One region of the Arthrobacter sp. SE2 genome, then DNA from elsewhere that is predicted to be linked to it. Evidence: riboswitches for the same ligand, from Rfam matches in the RefSeq annotation. Region 1 holds a riboswitch; each other region holds the start of a gene.
The links. Region 1 has a riboswitch for glycine ahead of lipA (lipoyl synthase). Riboswitches for the same ligand answer to the same signal wherever they lie in the genome.
Positions count from the first base shown of each region.

Region 2: another riboswitch for glycine. It lies ahead of gcvP (aminomethyl-transferring glycine dehydrogenase); the one in region 1 lies ahead of lipA (lipoyl synthase).
Region 3: another riboswitch for glycine. It lies ahead of gcvP (aminomethyl-transferring glycine dehydrogenase); the one in region 1 lies ahead of lipA (lipoyl synthase).

Region 1 is NZ_JBZAYA010000015.1:545-6,206, forward strand. Features, by position in the region: gene AC4CS3_RS18135 (MFS transporter) at 1-795, opposite strand, end outside; gene trmB (tRNA (guanosine(46)-N7)-methyltransferase TrmB) at 873-1,796, shown strand; gene AC4CS3_RS18145 (DUF7336 domain-containing protein) at 2,596-2,802, shown strand; glycine riboswitch at 3,287-3,385, shown strand; glycine riboswitch at 3,387-3,489, shown strand; gene lipA (lipoyl synthase) at 3,539-4,564, shown strand; gene AC4CS3_RS18155 (methylenetetrahydrofolate reductase) at 4,581-5,393, shown strand; gene AC4CS3_RS18160 (anti-sigma factor family protein) at 5,429-5,662, opposite strand, start outside.
Region 2 is NZ_JBZAYA010000006.1:2,239-7,900, reverse strand. Features, by position in the region: gene AC4CS3_RS09900 (PucR family transcriptional regulator) at 1-1,363, shown strand, start outside; gene AC4CS3_RS09895 (amino acid permease) at 1,415-2,878, opposite strand; glycine riboswitch at 2,930-3,038, opposite strand; glycine riboswitch at 3,040-3,137, opposite strand; glycine riboswitch at 3,361-3,461, shown strand; gene gcvP (aminomethyl-transferring glycine dehydrogenase) at 3,624-5,662, shown strand, end outside.
Region 3 is NZ_JBZAYA010000009.1:203,325-208,986, reverse strand. Features, by position in the region: gene gcvP (aminomethyl-transferring glycine dehydrogenase) at 1-2,114, opposite strand, end outside; glycine riboswitch at 2,167-2,274, opposite strand; glycine riboswitch at 2,276-2,373, opposite strand; gene AC4CS3_RS14490 (TetR/AcrR family transcriptional regulator) at 2,678-3,226, opposite strand; gene AC4CS3_RS14485 (MFS transporter) at 3,309-4,850, shown strand; gene AC4CS3_RS14480 (hypothetical protein) at 4,962-5,366, shown strand; gene AC4CS3_RS14475 (RES family NAD+ phosphorylase) at 5,363-5,662, shown strand, end outside.

The sequences.
Region 1 (5,662 bases):
GAACACGCTGAAGGACATCATCGCCTGCAACACCATGAAGATGGTGACCTGCCAGGCGACGGCGGAACGCCAGACGTTCGCACCGCCGTCGGCAGCGTTGTGCCGGACGGGATGCTGGCGGATCGCCAGCGGTAGGAAAAGCAAAAGTACGACGGCGGCGGGCAGCGCCCAGAACCACAGCGCCGAGGTCCAGTGCCCGGCCGCGGTGAAGACGGGATAGGTGAAACCGGCGCCAAGCGCTGCGGACGCGCAAATCGCCGTCGTATATAGCCCACCCATGAGCCCAAGCCGATGCGGGAAGTCGCGCTTGACCACGCCGGGCAGCAGCACGTTGCATAGCGCGATCGCGGCGCCGCACGCCGCAGTACCGGCAAGGAGGGCCGGCAAGTGCCCGGCGCCGGCGAGGTCCACCGGACGCAGCAAAAGCCCCGCCGTCAGCACTGCCATCGCGCCGAGCAATACTCTCTCGGCACCGAAACGGCGGGCCAGGATCGGCGCCAGCGGCGCGAAGACGCCCAACAAGGTCACCGGCACAGTGGTCAGGACCACCACCGCCCAGCCCGGCAACCCGGCGTCGGCGGTGACTTCCGGAAGAACCGCCGAAAAACTCGAAAACACCGTCCGCAGGTTGAGGCCGATGAGCACCAGGCAGATCCCGAGGAAGACGAGTCCGCCTCGCGTCTTGACCTGCGTGGGCTCGGCAGCGGGAAGCTCGTCGATCTCGGCGTCGATGAGGATCTCGGGGATGCCGGAGTGCGGCTTGGTGTTCTCGGGGGAGCTTGAAGCGCGGGTCACTAAGCCATTCTGGCAGTTTGTCCACGTACGCAGGTTCCGCCGCGGGCGTTTGGCCGCGCAACGGTATTCTGGAGGAGATGAGTGAAACCCCAGATTCCCCTGAAACACCGCAGTCCTCGCGCCCCGTGACCCCAGGGAGCCAGGCCTCCTTCGGCACGTACGGCGGCCGACCGGTCAGTTTTGTGCGCCGCGGGACGCGCCTTCAGGGCCGCCGCCAGGCAGCGTGGGAAGAGCACTCGGACCGCTGGGCCATCCAGGTTCCGCGGCATGTCGCCAACACCTCCGTGCACCCGGACTACGTGTTCGACGTCGAAGCGGAGTTCGGCCGCAAGGCGCCGCTGATCGTCGAAATCGGTTCGGGACTCGGCGACGCCGTATGCCACGCGGCGGAGGAGAACCCGGACAAGGACTTCCTCGCCGTGGAGGTCTATACCCCGGGCCTGGCCAACACCATGATCAAGATCAACAGCCGCGGGCTCAGCAACGTCCGCGTGGTGGAGGCCAACGCCCCCGAGGTCCTCGCCACCATGCTCCCTGCGGGTTCGGTGAGCGAGCTCTGGGTCTTCTTCCCCGACCCGTGGCACAAATCCCGGCACCACAAACGCCGCCTCATCCAGCCCGCGTTCGCCAAACTCGCAGCACGGTGCCTCAAGAAGGGCGGGTTGTGGCGTATCGCCACCGACTGGTCCAACTACGCCATCCACGTCCGCGAGGTCCTTGCCGGCTCCACCGAGTTTGAGAACTTGCACGACGGCGAGAGGACCGGCGCTGACAGCCCCCTCACCCAGGTGTGGGAATCCGGAGTCGAATCCATGGTTGGCGGGGCACCTGTCAAGGAAGGCCGCGCCCCGGTCAGCACCGAGCACACCGGCCCCAACGAGGGAGTGGACCACGTGGGCGGGTGGGCTCCGCGCTTCCATGGCCGCATCCGCACCAGCTTCGAAAACAAGGCCCACGAGGCCGGACGCATGATCTTCGACCTTAGCTATCGCAAGGTCTAGCGGTAGATATTTGGTGGGGCAATGAAGGCGTCCAGCTTGTATGGCTCCTTGAGTTACTAGTTGATCCCACACCTCAAGGTGGCGCCTTCCCAAGCGCTGGCTGAACCCAGTGCCCTGGTCGGGAACGTCCCAGTACTACGGACGAACATCCTGAATGTCGTTTCGCGAAGGTCCGCGCAAACGACTTGAGGAGATGTCTGGGTCAAGGATGCTTGTCCCTGGTTAAAGCTATTGAACGGACCTGCCACTCGCTGGAGCCCCCACCAGACCGTCTTATACAGAGTTGTAGTCTGGGAGATGCTGATCATGAAGACATTGCAGGTCGTCTTTGGGTGACCGCCAACAGTTCCATACGGATAGATGCTCCCAGATGTCCGTTTATAAACGTTTCCGGTGTCAATGGTGCAACGCTGGCCGCTTGTACCGGCGATCGGCGACACGGTGGCGGGAGCAGCGACTTCCTTCAAGGTTTGGTTCTGCGGTGTCTCTTTGGTGAACGTTCCCAAGCTCTCCCCGAGTGTGGCTACCTCGGCCCAGGTCAGGTCGCCAGGTTTCGGTGCCGCGACCTTTGGGTCATATGCCGGAGCATCGGCCGGGGCATCTGGCGCCTTCGGCGACTGTTCAAGGGCAGTTGACGGCCCTGCCGCGAACAACGAGGCCAGCAACAGGGCTGACGTGGCAAGTACGGATATTTTGTTCATGGCTCCCTTTGCTATTTGCTATGCGTAAAACGGTCCGATAAGACAACCGGGCGTTATAAAAAGGTCAAGGCGCTCAAGTTTTCAGGTACCCTGTCAGCATGGCTGCGGTGTGGATCGTCCAACACGATGAAGAGGAACCATTTAATGCCGTGCTTGGCGTCTTCGCATCTCAAGACGAGGCGGAAGAGTTCGCCGAGGAAATCAAGCATGAGTACGCCAGAGGTGTCATTTACTCCCGCTATGAGATCGGATACCGCTACAACAGGGGACCTGGACACGCGAGTTTCGGCCCCGGCGACCAGTGACTGGCGGCAACTGCACCGGTCATTCTTAAGGTTCTTGACTTTGGATTCACGCTGTCCTCCTGCCAGTGTTATCGGGGGGACGCCCGTTGAAGCAAATGCTCAACGATTAAATTATGCAGAAAAGGCAAATTAAGCAAAACCTTTTATTAAACAGGTCGGAGGACTTTATCGCGGAATTCTAGAATCGGTACTCGGTTATTTCGACCTCTAGATTTTTCCCGATACTCAATCCCCAATCCAAACACTACTCAATTTGTTGTTTTCGAGCACTCAATTTTGCATATCGACTGGCTCAAGCAAGAGCAAAACCCTTGACACTGCGTGATGGAAGTACGCTAACGGTGCCTCGCCGAACCCAGCGCGAAACACTGAACGCCATCCAGCCAAGTCCGGGGAGCCCCGGCTGGAAAAGGCCGCATCTTTGCGCACCGCACAGGCACCGGATATCATGTGAGACGTGTCACCGAAAGGCGGCATGTGCTTATGATCTGCGGCGGGAGAGCCCTGCCGGTACGTTTCAGCAGGCGCCGTAGGAGCAAATCCTCCCCAGGAATCTCTCAGGCCCATGTACCGCCGCGGCAAGGCAACTCTGGAAAGCAGCCCGGGCAACCGGGCTCACCGACGGTGCAAGCGTCCAGCCGCGAGGCGGGACGCGGAAACTCTCAGGTCCAATACAGAGCGGGGAGGAACCGAATCATCGTGGTGCGTCCGCGCCACCTGAATTATGGAGTTCCTCATGACCCTGGCACCTGAAGGCCGTAAGCTGCTGCGCGTTGAACAGCGCAATAAAGCCGTCCCGGTCGAACGCAAGCCCGAGTGGATCAAAGCCAAGGTCCAGATGGGCCCTGAATTCGTGGGCCTGAAGAACCTCGTGAAAAAAGAAGGCCTGCACACCGTGTGCGAGGAAGCCGGCTGCCCGAACATCTTCGAGTGCTGGGAAGACAAGGAAGCGACCTTCCTGATCGGCGGCTCCGAATGCACCCGCCGCTGCGACTTCTGCCAGATCGACACCGGCAAACCCTCCCCCGTGGACATGTTCGAACCCACCAAGGTCGCCCGCTCCGTCCAGGCCATGGCCCTGCGCTACGCCACCGTCACCGGCGTCGCCCGCGATGACCTGGAAGACGAAGGCGTCTGGCTCTACGCCGAAACCGTCCGCAAGATCCACGAACTGAACCCCGGCACCGGCGTCGAACTGCTCATCCCCGATTTCTCCGGCAAACCCGAACACATCAGTGCGATCTGCGACTCCGCCCCCGAGGTCTTCGCGCACAACGTCGAAACCGTGCCCCGGATCTTCAAACGCATCCGCCCCGCGTTCCGCTACGACCGCTCCCTGGACGTCATCACCCAGGGCCGGGCCGCCGGCATGGTGACCAAATCCAACCTGATCCTGGGCATGGGCGAAACCCGGGAAGAGATCTCCGAAGCCCTGGCCGACCTGCACGCCGCGGGCTGTGACCTGATCACCATCACCCAGTACCTGCGCCCCTCCGAACGGCACCTGCCCGTGGACCGCTGGGTCAAACCCCAGGAATTCGTCGACCTCGCCACCGAAGCCGAGGAAATCGGCTTCCTCGGCGTCATGTCCGGCCCCCTGGTCCGCTCCTCCTACCGCGCCGGACGCCTCTGGGCCACCGCGATGCGCAAAAAAGGCCGCGAAATCCCCGCCCACCTGGCCCACATCGCCGAAGGCATCCAGGACTCCGGCACCACCCGCCAGGAAGCACGCACCCTCCTCGCACACCACGCGACGGCCTGATCCGCAAGGAGCCAGCATGTTCCCCACCCGGATTGAAATCATTCCCTCGGACGGAATCGTTGAGAAAGTCCAGGCCGCTGTGCCGCTTTCCACTACGCTCACCGTTACCTGCCTGCCCCATCACGGCATCGCGCGGACCATAGAGGCTTCCGTCGAGCTCAGTCTTCTCGGCTACAACGTGATTCCGCACCTCTCGGCACGCGGGCTGGAGCACCGGGCGCAGCTTTCCGGCATCCTCCGGGATTGCGAGGCCGCCGGGATCACGGAGGTCTTCGCCATCGGCGGAGACGGAGCGCAAGGTGCCGGCCCCTATCGATCAAGCCTTCCCCTCTTGGCGGACATCGCCGAGTACTCCGCCGGTAGCATCACCGCGGGCATCGCCGGTTACCCCGAGGGGCATCCTTCCGTGAGCGGGCTGGACTTGCTGGATGCCCTGTTGGCGAAACAACGCCTGGCCACGCACGTTGTCACGCAAATGTGCTTCTCCGCCCCGAAGGTCCTCGATTACGCAGCACTCCTGCGCCGCGAAGGGCTCGAACTGCCGCTGTGGGCCGGTGTTGCCGGAGCCGTTCCGCGGACAAAACTGCTGGCGTTGGCGACCCAGATCGGCGTCGGGACGTCCCTGAAGTTCCTCAGCAATAAAGGAACCCTTGCCCGCAAGCTCCTAGGCGTGGACAAGTACTCACCAGAAGGCCTGGTTTCCGAACTCATGGCGCACCCGGATGGTGTCGCGGGAATTCACCTCTACAGTTTCAACCGCTTGGACATGCCCACCTGGGAGCGAAGCGATCTGCCCGATTCTGAGGCCAGCGAGCCAGCGTCCGCCTGACCGCTCACCGCTGACCACCTAGGTTCCGGGAACCCCTAGCTCCCCGGGACCGAAATCACCGCGACCATCTTCTGGTTGTCATCGCGCAGTTCCACACCCGAAATCCCGGCGAGCTGGACCGGCGTCGCGCCCGTGACCTTGATGTGGCCGCTGGAGGTCGCGGTCCAACCGCAAGCCATTTCCTCCGTGCCGTCGCGGCCCTTGACCCACAGGTACATCGTGCCTTGCGGCGGCATGCTGCGGCCTTCCAGTTGCAGTTCGGTCCCCCA
Region 2 (5,662 bases), on a different contig from region 1:
CACCGGCGGCGAACTGATGATGACCAACGGGCTGTCCATCCCGGCCGACGCCCCAGGCCAAGTAGCGCTCGCCGAGGCGCTCGTCGAAGCAGGCGCCAGCGCGCTCGCCATCGGCGAGAAGATGCACGCGCCGGAGTTGACGCCGGAGTTCCTGGCGGCCTGCGAACACCTGCCGCTGCCGCTGCTGAGCATTCCGTATCCGTTGCCCTTCATCGCCATCGCCCGGACCGTGGCCGAGGCTTCCCTGCTGGAGGAATCACGGCGTCTACGCCAGACCGCCAGAGTCTATGACTTGATACGCACCGCGGGAACAATTGAGGACCACTGGCAGGGCCTCCTGCAGGGCCTCGCGGCTGAGCTCGATGCGGAGCTGTTCGTGGTGGACCGGCGCTGCCTGCATCCGTGGCATCCGGACGGCAAGCCGCTGCCGGATATTCTGCTGACGGAATTGGCCCCGCTGACCGGCCACATACCCCTGGCCGGGAAGAAGTTCCAGTGGCATCGGCTAGGGGATCGGCACGTGTTGATGATGGACATCCCCACCCACGCCAATGCATTGCTGGTGGTGCTGCCCAAAAGCGATCCGCACCCTGACGCCGTCGTGCTCCTCCACGCGGCAACAGTGCTGGGGCTGGAACTTTCACGAACAGTCCTGTCCCTGGAAAGCCAGCATCGCCTGGCTGGCGAGTTCCTCCGGCCAGCCGTTGATGGACGGCTGGGAGTCGTCGAACTGGAGAGCCGGCTTACCGCCTTTGATGTCCCAGCACAAGATTTCGTGATGGTCGCGATAGCCGCCGACGACGGCGAGCGGCTGGCGAACGTCCACGTGGAACTGTGGCGCCACGGATTTCCAGCCGCTTGCCTCCGGCGTTTCAACACACTTCATGTGGCGGTATCCCAAGCGGTGACCGACGACGTCTTGATCCATTGCGCCGGGACCGACGTCCGGATTGGCATCAGCTCGCCTACGTCCGCCGCAGGCATCCAGCGTGCACTGCAGGAATCGCTGTGGGCGCTTGGTTCAGCCAAGGGCAACGCCGTCAACCTGGCCCACTACGCCGAGGGACCGTCTTGGCTGGGCCTCACGAGTTTCGAGGAAGGCACGGCGTTGGTCCAGCGGCTGCTCGGCCCGGTCTTCGCGTACGAACAGGGCCAGGAAGGTGACCTCATCGTGACTTTGAGGACCTACCTGGACACCCAGAGGTCGTGGCAAAAGACAGCTGCGGCACTCTTCGCCCACCGGCAAACCGTGATCTACCGTATCCGGAAAATCGGCGAATTGACGGGGCTGGACATGAGCGAAACGTCCACGTTGGCCCAGCTTTGGTTTGCGCTCCAGATACATGAGGCCATGCATCAGTAGGCTCCTGCCTGGCTTCCTGCTGGCTCTCCTGCCGCGGCGGTGCGGCCTGGGTCAGGGAAGAACCGCGGCCTGGTTCGCGGCATCCTGTTCGGACTCGAGTTCCTCCTGGAACCTCGCGTAACGGGCCAGATGGGCTGGACGGCGGCGCAGGAAGAACCACGCGACGCCGAGCATGATGAACCAGACCGGAGTGGCCAAGAGAGCCACCAGTGTGTCGGGCTGTGTGGTCAAGGTCCACAGGACAAAGCCGAAGAACGCGAAGACCACCCAGACCATCGGGATGCCGCCGGGCATCTTGAACGTGGACGCGATGTGCAGCTGCGGGCGACGACGACGGAATGCGATGTAGCTGGCCAGGATGATGGACCAGACGAAGACGAAGCAGACGGCGGACACGGTGGTGACCATGTCAAAGGCCTTGCCGACGTCCTGTCCCGCGTACATCAGGACGACGCCGGAGAGCAGCAGCACGCAGGAGAGGAACAGGGCGTTGCGGGGAACCTTGCGCCCGGATAGGCCACTGAACAGGGCCGGGGCGTCGCCCTCCTGGGCCAGGCCGTACACCATGCGCGAGGTGGAGTAGATGCCGGAGTTGGCCGAGGACATGGCCGAGCTGAGCACCACCAGGTTCACCACGGTGGCAGCGGCACCCAGTCCAGCCAGGGAGAACATGGCGATGAAAGGGCTGTGGCCGGCGGCGAACTGGGTCCAGGGCGTGACGGACATCAGGATGATGAGGGCGCCCACGTAGAAGAGGAGCACGCGCACTGGGATGGAGTTGATCGCTCTGGGCAGGTTCTTCTCCGGGTCCTTGGCCTCTGCCGCGGTGGTGCCCACGAGCTCAATGCCCACGAAAGCGAAGACGGCAATCTGGAAGCCAGCCACGAAGCCCATGAATTCGTGTGGGAAGAAGCCGCCGTGGCTCCACAGGTTGCTGAAGCTTGCCGGTCCGGCGTCGGACTGGAAACCGCTGAAAATCATGAACAGGCCCACAACGATCAGTGCCGCAATCGCGATGATCTTGATGAGAGCGAACCAGAATTCTGTCTCGCCGAAGGCCTTCACCGTGGTCAGGTTCAGTAGCAGCAGGATCGCGATGGTGGCCAGGCCCGGAATCCACAGCGGGAGGCTCGGCCAGAGTTCCTTCGAATAGCCGGCGATGGCGATGACGTCCGCTATGCCGGTGATCACCCAGCAGAACCAGTAGGTCCAGCCGGTGAAGAAACCTGCCCAAGGTCCCAGCAGGTCCGCGGCAAAATCGCTGAAGGACTTGTAGTGCAAGTTGGACAACAACAGCTCGCCCATCGCCCGCATGACGAAGAACAGCATGAAGCCGATGATCATGTACACGAAGATGACCGACGGGCCGGCCGCGGAAATGGTCTTGCCCGAACCCATGAACAGGCCAGTGCCGATCGCCCCGCCGATAGCAATCAGCTGGATGTGCCGGTTGCTGAGCTGGCGGTCAAGATGTGGTGTTTCGACGGCTTTGGCGGGCGGATGATGAATCGTCATGAGGAACTCCATCGTTCAAGTGGCATTAGCGTGCCACGATGATTCGGGGTTCCTCCCCGCTCTGTCTTGGACCTGAGAGATTCCGCGGCCCCGTGCTTTCGCATGGTTCCGCTTTGCACCGTCGGTGAGCCCGGGGTTCCCAGGCTGCTTTCCAGAGTTGCCTTGCCGCGGCGGTACATGGGCCTGAGAGTTTCCTGGGGAGGATTTGCTCCTACGGCGCCCGCTGAATGTACCGGCAGGACTCTCCCGCCGCAGATCATAAGCAGTATTCAGTTGGGTGAAGAGAATCGCGGATGTGGAGGATTGGCCTCTTCCGGGCGGCCACCGATTCAGTGTGGGATAGCTCACTAAGAAATGTCAATTCGGCCTTTGCTTCGTCACCTCGGTGCCCGCTGAGCGCCGTTTTCGAACCAGATGTTGCCCCGACTCTGACGTTGTGTGTATGGTGTGAGCCGAATCACCCCAAATCTGAATATGCCTTTCGAACCGTGGCGGGAGAGTCCTCCCAGTCATCAACCGGGCAGGCGCCGTAGGAGCAAATCCTCCCCAGGAATCTCTCAGGCCCCCGTACCGCCGCGGCGAGGCAACTCTGGAAAGCAGCCAGGCTTCGGTCCGGCTCACCGACGGTGCAAGCGGAACACAACGTGACAATGCGTTCTGCGGAATCTCTCAGGTCCGATACAGAGCGGGGAGGAACCCAAACCGAAGCCGTGCCATTGTGGTCGGCCCTACCTTGGAGTTCCTTTTGACTGTTCAATCAACCCCCACCGCTTTTGCAGACCGACACATCGGCGCGCGACGGCAAACCGATGTTGACATCATGCTCAAAGCTGTCGGCTACGACTCCGTTGACGGCCTGGTGGATGTCGCTGTCCCCGATTCCATCCGCCAGGACGTCGCACTCAGGCTGTCCAAGCACGGCACCGACGCCCTCAGCGAGGTCGAAGTCCTGGCTGAACTTCGCAAGCTGGCGGCCAAGAACAAGACGGCTGTGCAGATGATCGGCCAGGGCTATTACGACACCGTCACTCCGCCGGTGATCCGCCGCAACATCCTCGAATCCCCGGCCTGGTACACGGCCTACACGCCCTACCAGCCGGAAATCTCCCAAGGCCGCCTCGAAGCCCTGCTGAATTTCCAGACCATGGTCCAGGACCTCGTGGGGCTGCCCATCGCCAACGCCTCCCTCCTGGACGAAGCCACCGCCGTCGCCGAAGCAGTCCTCATGATGCGCCGGGCCAACAAGAACAAGACGGCCCACGACGGCAAGACCGTCCTCGACGCCGACTGCCTCCCGCAGACCATCGCCATCGTGAAGGGCCGCGCCGAGGCGCTGGGCTTCGAGGTGGAGATCGCGGACCTGTCCCAGGGCCTGCCCGACGGCGAGATCAACGGCATCGTGCTGCAGCAGCCGGGCGTTTCGGGCCGGGTGTTCGACCACTCCGCCGTGATTGCCGCCGCCAAGGAACGCGGTGCCCTCGTCACCGTCGCCGCGGACCTCCTCGCCCTCACCCTGATCACGCCTCCGGGCGAGCAGGGTGCCGACATCGCTGTCGGCTCCACCCAGCGCTTCGGCGTTCCGCTGTTCTTCGGCGGCCCGCACGCCGCGTACATGGCTGTGCGCGAAGGCATGGAGCGTACACTCCCGGGCCGCATCGTCGGCGTTTCCAAGGACAATGCCGGCGTGCCCGCCTACCGCCTCGCCCTCCAGACCCGCGAGCAGCACATCCGCCGCGAGAAGGCGACGTCCAACATCTGCACCGCGCAGGCACTGTTGGCGATCGTTTCCTCGATGTATGCCGTCTACCACGGACCCGATGGCCTGAAGGCGATCGCCGAGACCGCCCACAACCACGCCCGCACGCTCGCCACCGCGCTCAAAGTCGCCGGCCGCGAACTCGTCTCCGATTCCTTCTTCGACACCGTCACCGTCCGCGTCCCCGGCAAGGCCGGGAAGGTCATCGCGGCCGCCGAGGCCAGGGGCATCAACCTGCGGATCATTGACGCCGACACCGTAGGCGTCTCCGTTGACGAAACCACGACGTCGGAAGTGCTGTCCGCAGTTGCCGTCGCCTTTGGCGCCGGTCCCGTGAAGACCGCTGCCGGCTTCGAGTTGCCGGAGGCCGTGGTCCGCATTTCTGATTTCCTTCGGCACCCGGTGTTCAACACGCACCGTTCCGAAACGCAGCTGCTGCGCTACATCCGCAAGCTTTCGGACCGTGACCTGGCGCTGGACCGCACCATGATCCCGCTGGGTTCGTGCACCATGAAGTTGAACGCCACCGTCGAGATGGAAGCCATCTCCTGGCCGGAATTCGCCTCGATCCACCCGTTCGCCCCGGATTCCCAGACCGAGGGCTGGCGCGAACTGATCACGGACCTGGAATCTGACCTGACCGAGATCACCGGTTATGACCAGGTCTCCATCCAGCCCAACGCCGGTTCCCAGGGCGAACTCGCGGGTCTGCTGGCCATCCGCGGCTACCACCACTCCCGCGGCGAGGCCCAGCGCAACGTCTGCCTCATCCCGGCTTCTGCCCACGGCACCAACGCTGCCTCGGCGGTGCTGGCCGGCATGAAGGTGGTCGTGGTGGCCACGGCTGCCGACGGCACGATCGACCACACGGACCTGCAGGCCAAGATCGAGGCCAACAAGGACGTCCTCTCGGCCATCATGATCACCTACCCCTCCACGCACGGCGTGTACGACGCCGACGTGCGCGAGGTCTGCGACTCCGTGCACGCAGCCGGCGGCCAGGTGTACGTTGACGGCGCCAACCTTAA
Region 3 (5,662 bases), on a different contig from region 1:
GTCTTGTGCAGGTTCAGGTGGGACACGTCGCCGCCGAACTTGCCCGGCTGGGCCAGGCCCACGAGCGCGTTAAGGTTGGCGCCGTCAACGTACACCTGGCCGCCGGCTGCGTGCACGGAGTCGCAGATTTCGCGGACGTCGGCGTCGTACACGCCGTGCGTGGAGGGGTAGGTGATCATGATGGCCGAGAGGACGTCCTTGTTGGCCTCGATCTTGGCCTGCAGGTCCGTGTGGTCGATCGTGCCGTCGGCAGCCGTGGCCACCACGACCACCTTCATGCCGGCCAGCACTGCCGAGGCAGCGTTGGTGCCGTGGGCAGAAGCCGGGATGAGGCAGACGTTGCGCTGGAGATCGCCGCGGGAGTGGTGGTAGCCGCGGATGGCCAGCAGACCCGCGAGTTCGCCCTGGGAACCGGCGTTGGGCTGGATGGAGACCTGGTCATAACCGGTGATCTCGGTCAGGTCAGATTCCAGATCTTCGATCAGTTCGCGCCAGCCCTCGGTCTGGGAATCCGGGGCGAACGGGTGGATCGAGGCGAATTCCGGCCAGGAGATGGCTTCCATCTCGGCGGTCGCGTTCAACTTCATGGTGCACGAACCCAACGGGATCATAGTGCGGTCCAGCGCCAGGTCACGGTCCGAAAGCTTGCGGATGTAGCGCAGCAGCTGCGTCTCGGAACGGTGCGTGTTGAACACCGGGTGCTGCAGGTAGTCCGAAGTTCGCTCGACGGCGGCCTCCAGGGCGAAGCCCTCGCCGTCACCGGACACAGTGGCACCGAAGGCGGCGACGACACCAAAAGCATCAAGGACGCCGCCGACGATTTCTTTTGTCGTGGTTTCATCAACGGAGACGCCGACAGTGTCCGCGTCGATGCCGCGCAGGTTGATGCCCTTGGCCTCGGCGGTTGCAACGATTTCGGCAGCCTTGCCCGGGACGCGGACGGTGACGGTGTCGAAGAAGCTGCCGTGCAGAACCTCAAGGCCCGCGGCCTTCAAGGACGCAGCCAGGGTCCGGGCGTGGTTGTGGGCGGTCTCGGCGATCGCCTTCAGGCCATCGGGTCCGTGGTAGACGGCATACATCGAGGAAACGATGGCCAAGAGTGCCTGCGCGGTGCAGATGTTGGACGTCGCCTTCTCGCGGCGGATGTGCTGCTCGCGGGTCTGGAGGGCGAGGCGGTAGGCGGGAGTGCCGGCGTCGTCCTTGGAAACGCCCACCAAGCGGCCCGGCATGGAGCGCTCGAGGCCCTTCTGGACCGCCATGTACGCGGCGTGCGGGCCGCCGAAGAACAGCGGAACGCCGAAGCGCTGGGTGGAGCCGACAGCGATGTCGGCACCCTGCTCGCCCGGAGGCGTGATCAGGGTGAGGGCGAGGAGGTCCGCGGCGACGGTGACGAGGGCACCGCGTTCCTTGGCGGCGGCAATCACGGCGGAGTGGTCGAACACCCGGCCCGAAACGCCCGGCTGCTGCAGCACGATGCCGTTGATCTCGCCGTCGGGCAGGCCCTGGGACAGGTCCGCGATCTCCACCTCGAAGCCCAGCGCCTCGGCGCGGCCCTTCACGATGGCGATGGTCTGCGGGAGGCAGTCGGCGTCGAGGACCGTCTTGCCGTCGTGGGCCGTCTTGTTCTTGTTGGCCCGGCGCATCATGAGGACTGCTTCGGCGACGGCGGTGGCTTCGTCCAGGAGGGAGGCGTTGGCGATGGGCAGCCCCACGAGGTCCTGGACCATGGTCTGGAAATTCAGCAGGGCTTCGAGGCGGCCCTGGGAGATTTCCGGCTGGTACGGCGTGTAGGCCGTGTACCAGGCCGGGGATTCGAGGATGTTGCGGCGAATCACCGGCGGAGTGACGGTGTCGTAATAGCCCTGGCCGATCATCTGCACAGCCGTCTTGTTCTTGGCCGCCAGCTTGCGAAGCTCAGCCAGAACCTCCACCTCGCTGAGGGCATTCTGGAGCGTCAGTGCGACGTCCTGGCGGATGTCATTGGGAACCGCGGTGTCTACGAGCGAATCGACACTGTCGTAGCCAACAGACTTGAGCATGATGTCAATGTCGGCCTGGCGGCGGGCGCCGATATGCCGGTCAACGAACGTAGTGGAGGTTGAACTAACCGTCACGAAGGAACTCCATTAATAAGGCGGCGCAGGGTACGCCACAGCTAATCGGGTTCCTCCCCACTCTGTATTGGACCTGAGAGTTTCCGCGAAACCGTGCTCGTGGCACTGTTCCGCTTGCACCGTCGGTGAGCACGCGTCAGCGTGCTGCTTTCCAGAGTTGCCTTGCCGCGGCGGTGCGTGGGCCTGAGAGATTCCTGGGGAGGATTTGCTCCTACGGCGCCTGCATCACATGCCTGCAGGACTCTCCCGCCGCAGATCAAAGGCGTATTCAGTTATGTGAATCAGATCGTGGTTGCCGGTGACGGCTGCCACAACTCTCAATTGTCCTATGGACTGCCCGCGTCTGCAAATGTGGTCACCGACCCCGCCCGGCTTTCCCAACTAGCTCGCACTAAATGTCGTTTTGGAGCCCCTAAACGACAACAACTGCGTGGGCCCACGCCGCCAGGGTTCCCTGGCCGTGGGGCCCCAACGGCGAGGGCCCCTGCCTGAGCTTGCGAAGGCTGGGAGCCGGTGGGGACTTGCGAGGCGAGGGTGGCGGTGGGGATTAGTTGGGCCAACCCTCAGTTACGGAGGCGTTCGACGGCGGCCAGCAGCGCACCGACGTCGGCGCTCCTCGCGCTGGCCTTGACTTCCGTATCACCGGCGCCGCCTTCAAGCATTGCGTTGAAGTAAAGTCCATCGCCCATGTACCGGACCGCTTTGGCCATCTCGGGCCCCACTTCTTCGGCGAGCACATCGAGCCATTGTTGCTGGATCCCGGCGAAACGCCTGCGGGTTTCTTCATGGGCTACTTCCGCGAGCCGCGTGGCTGCCACGAACACCCTGTCCAAAGGGGTATCCGCCCACAGTGAAGACTTGATGAAGAATGCGGCCGCACCTTCGGGCGCTGCCTTCATTGCTTCGATGTCCAACGCGGCCAGCCCGTCCATGCGTTCGAGCAAGGAGCTGATCATGGCTTCCTTGTTGGGGAAATGGTAGAGCAGGCCGCCCTTGGAGACGCCTGCGCGCTTGGCGACGGCATCCAGGGTGGCAGCCCGCTCCCCCACCTCGATCAACAGGGCTTCAAAGGCATCCAGGACAGCGTCCCGGGCAATAGGTTTTCGCGGCATGGTGTCCATCATCCCTTAGTTCGATGCGGCAGTTCGATGAGTCAGATTGAAACTATACCGTCCAGACGGTACAGTTATTTTCATGTTCAGCCCGTCCACAACCCAGCACCCCCGCACCCCTTCGATCCAATCCGCCCCGTGGCGCGATTGGGCTGCCCTGGCACTCCTGATGTTCCCCGTGCTGCTGGTGGCTGTGGACAATACGGCGCTGACATTTGCCCTGCCGCAAATCGCCCGTTCGCTGGAAGTCGGGGGCGTGCAGCTTCTGTGGGTCGTCGATGCGTACCCGCTGGTTCTCGCAGCCCTGTTGGTGTCCATGGGAAACCTGGGAGACCGGATCGGCCGCCGCCGCTTGCTGTTGATCGGCAGCACGGGCTTCGCCGCCGTTTCCGCGGCCACCGCCTTCGCGCCGTCGGCGGAATGGCTCATCGCCGGACGTGCCAGCATGGGCGTCTTCGGAGCCATGCTCATGCCGTCCACGTTGTCCTTGATCCGCAACATCTTCCCGGACCCGAACCGCCGCCGGCTCGCCGTGGCAGTGTGGGCCGCAGGATTCTCCGGCGGCGCCGCCCTCGGGCCGATCTTCGGCGGCTGGCTCGTGGAGCACTTCTGGTGGGGTGCCGTGTTCCTGGTTGCGGTGCCATTGTTGCTGCCCCTGCTCGCCTTTGGCCCCTCCCTCATTCCCGAGTCCAAGGATCACAACCCGGGCAAGCCGGACGTTCCCAGCGTCGTGCTGTCCATCCTGACCATGGCCCCCGTGGTTTATGGCATCAAAGAGGCCGCCGTGCACGGTTTTGGCCCTGGACCCGCGGCCTTCATGGCGTTCGGCCTGGCCATGGGAATCGTCTTCGTCCGGAGGCAAGGCTCTTTGGCATCGCCCATGTTGGACGTACGGCTTTTCCGGAACAAGGTCTTCAGCACGGCCATCACGGCCAACGTCTTGTCCCTGTTCTCAATGACCGGCTTCATTTACTTCTTCGCGCAGCACTTGCAGCTCGTGGAAGGCCAATCCCCCATGCAGGCGGGGATCTCGATGGTTCCGGCATTGCTGGCCACCATCGTGGCGGGCCTGGTGGTGGTTCCGCTGGTCAAGCGGATCCGCCCGGGCCTGGTGGTGGCATCGGGCTTGGCGCTGAGCGCAGTGGGATACCTCGTGGCCGCCCTGGGCAACCACAGCCAGGGTCCGGGGTACCTTTTGACGGCACTCCTACTGCTGGCCATAGGGGTTGGCTCGGCGGAGACCATCTCCAACGACCTGATCCTCGGCGCGGTTCCTGCCGACAAGGCGGGCGCTGCATCGGCGATCTCCGAAACGGGTTACGAGCTCGGTTCATTGCTGGGCACAGCCGTCCTTGGCTCCATCCTGACAGCGTCCTACCAACACCACTTGCTGCTTCCAGGCGAATTGTCCGGCCATGCAGCCGAACGCTCGCGGGAGACGCTCGCCGGAGCCGTGGACACCGCGGCCGCACTGCCCCAGCCATTGGGTGACGCCCTGGCCACCGCCGCGCGTGCCGCCTTTGAATCGGGCGTCCACATCACGGCAGCGATCGGGCTGATACTGATGGCCGGAGCGGCAGTCCTTGCCGCCGTCGTGCTCCGCCGCGTGCCGACCGCAAAGTAGGCAGTCGGCGCGGATCGAGCCTGCGATTTGCAGTGTGATTTGTTTGTGATATCACTGGAAAAGACGTGTGATCCCCTTGTTTTTATTTCGCTTCGGCGCGATTATGGTGGAATGAGCAATCCAGCAGGGCCGCGCATTGGCCTGCGCGCCCACTTCGACGCCATGAACATGGAGGTGCCTGAACTGATTCAGGCCCTCAGGGACATTCTCGGGGCCCGACTTGTTGCTTACCTTGGATCAGTCAAGGAAACGCGTGCAGTCCGACAATGGGCTGACCCAGAAGATCCACGCAAGCCCTCGGCTGCCGTAGAGCAGAGGCTCCGCGATGCCTATCAGATCGCCGGTACGCTTCGCGAGGTAGACTCCGCCACAGTCATCCAGGCCTGGTTCCAAGGGATGAACCCCTACCTGGAGGATCATTCCCCTGCCATGGTGCTGCGGGAGGGGCCTCCTGAAGAATCCAGGATCAGGGTGTTAGCCGCCGCGAGGGCGTTTTCATCCCCATCAGCAGCATGATTGGAGGCTTGCTGGAGGGAGAATTCATCGAACGCAGGGTTTGGCGCGTCGGTTTCCGTCCAGAGCCCTGGGCATGGTCCGACTGGAGCTGGGCCGAACATGGACGGTTCCAGGGTAGATGGGACGACCCGGACGGAGAATTCCGAACGATGTATGCCGGCGCTACTCTCCAGGCATGTCTCGCCGAAATCCTGGCAGGTCTTCGCCCCTCGATAGGGACGTCCACAGAACTGGCCGAAATCCAAGAAGATCCGCTCGATGCCGCAATGTATCCCACCTGCCCTGCCGGGACTGTC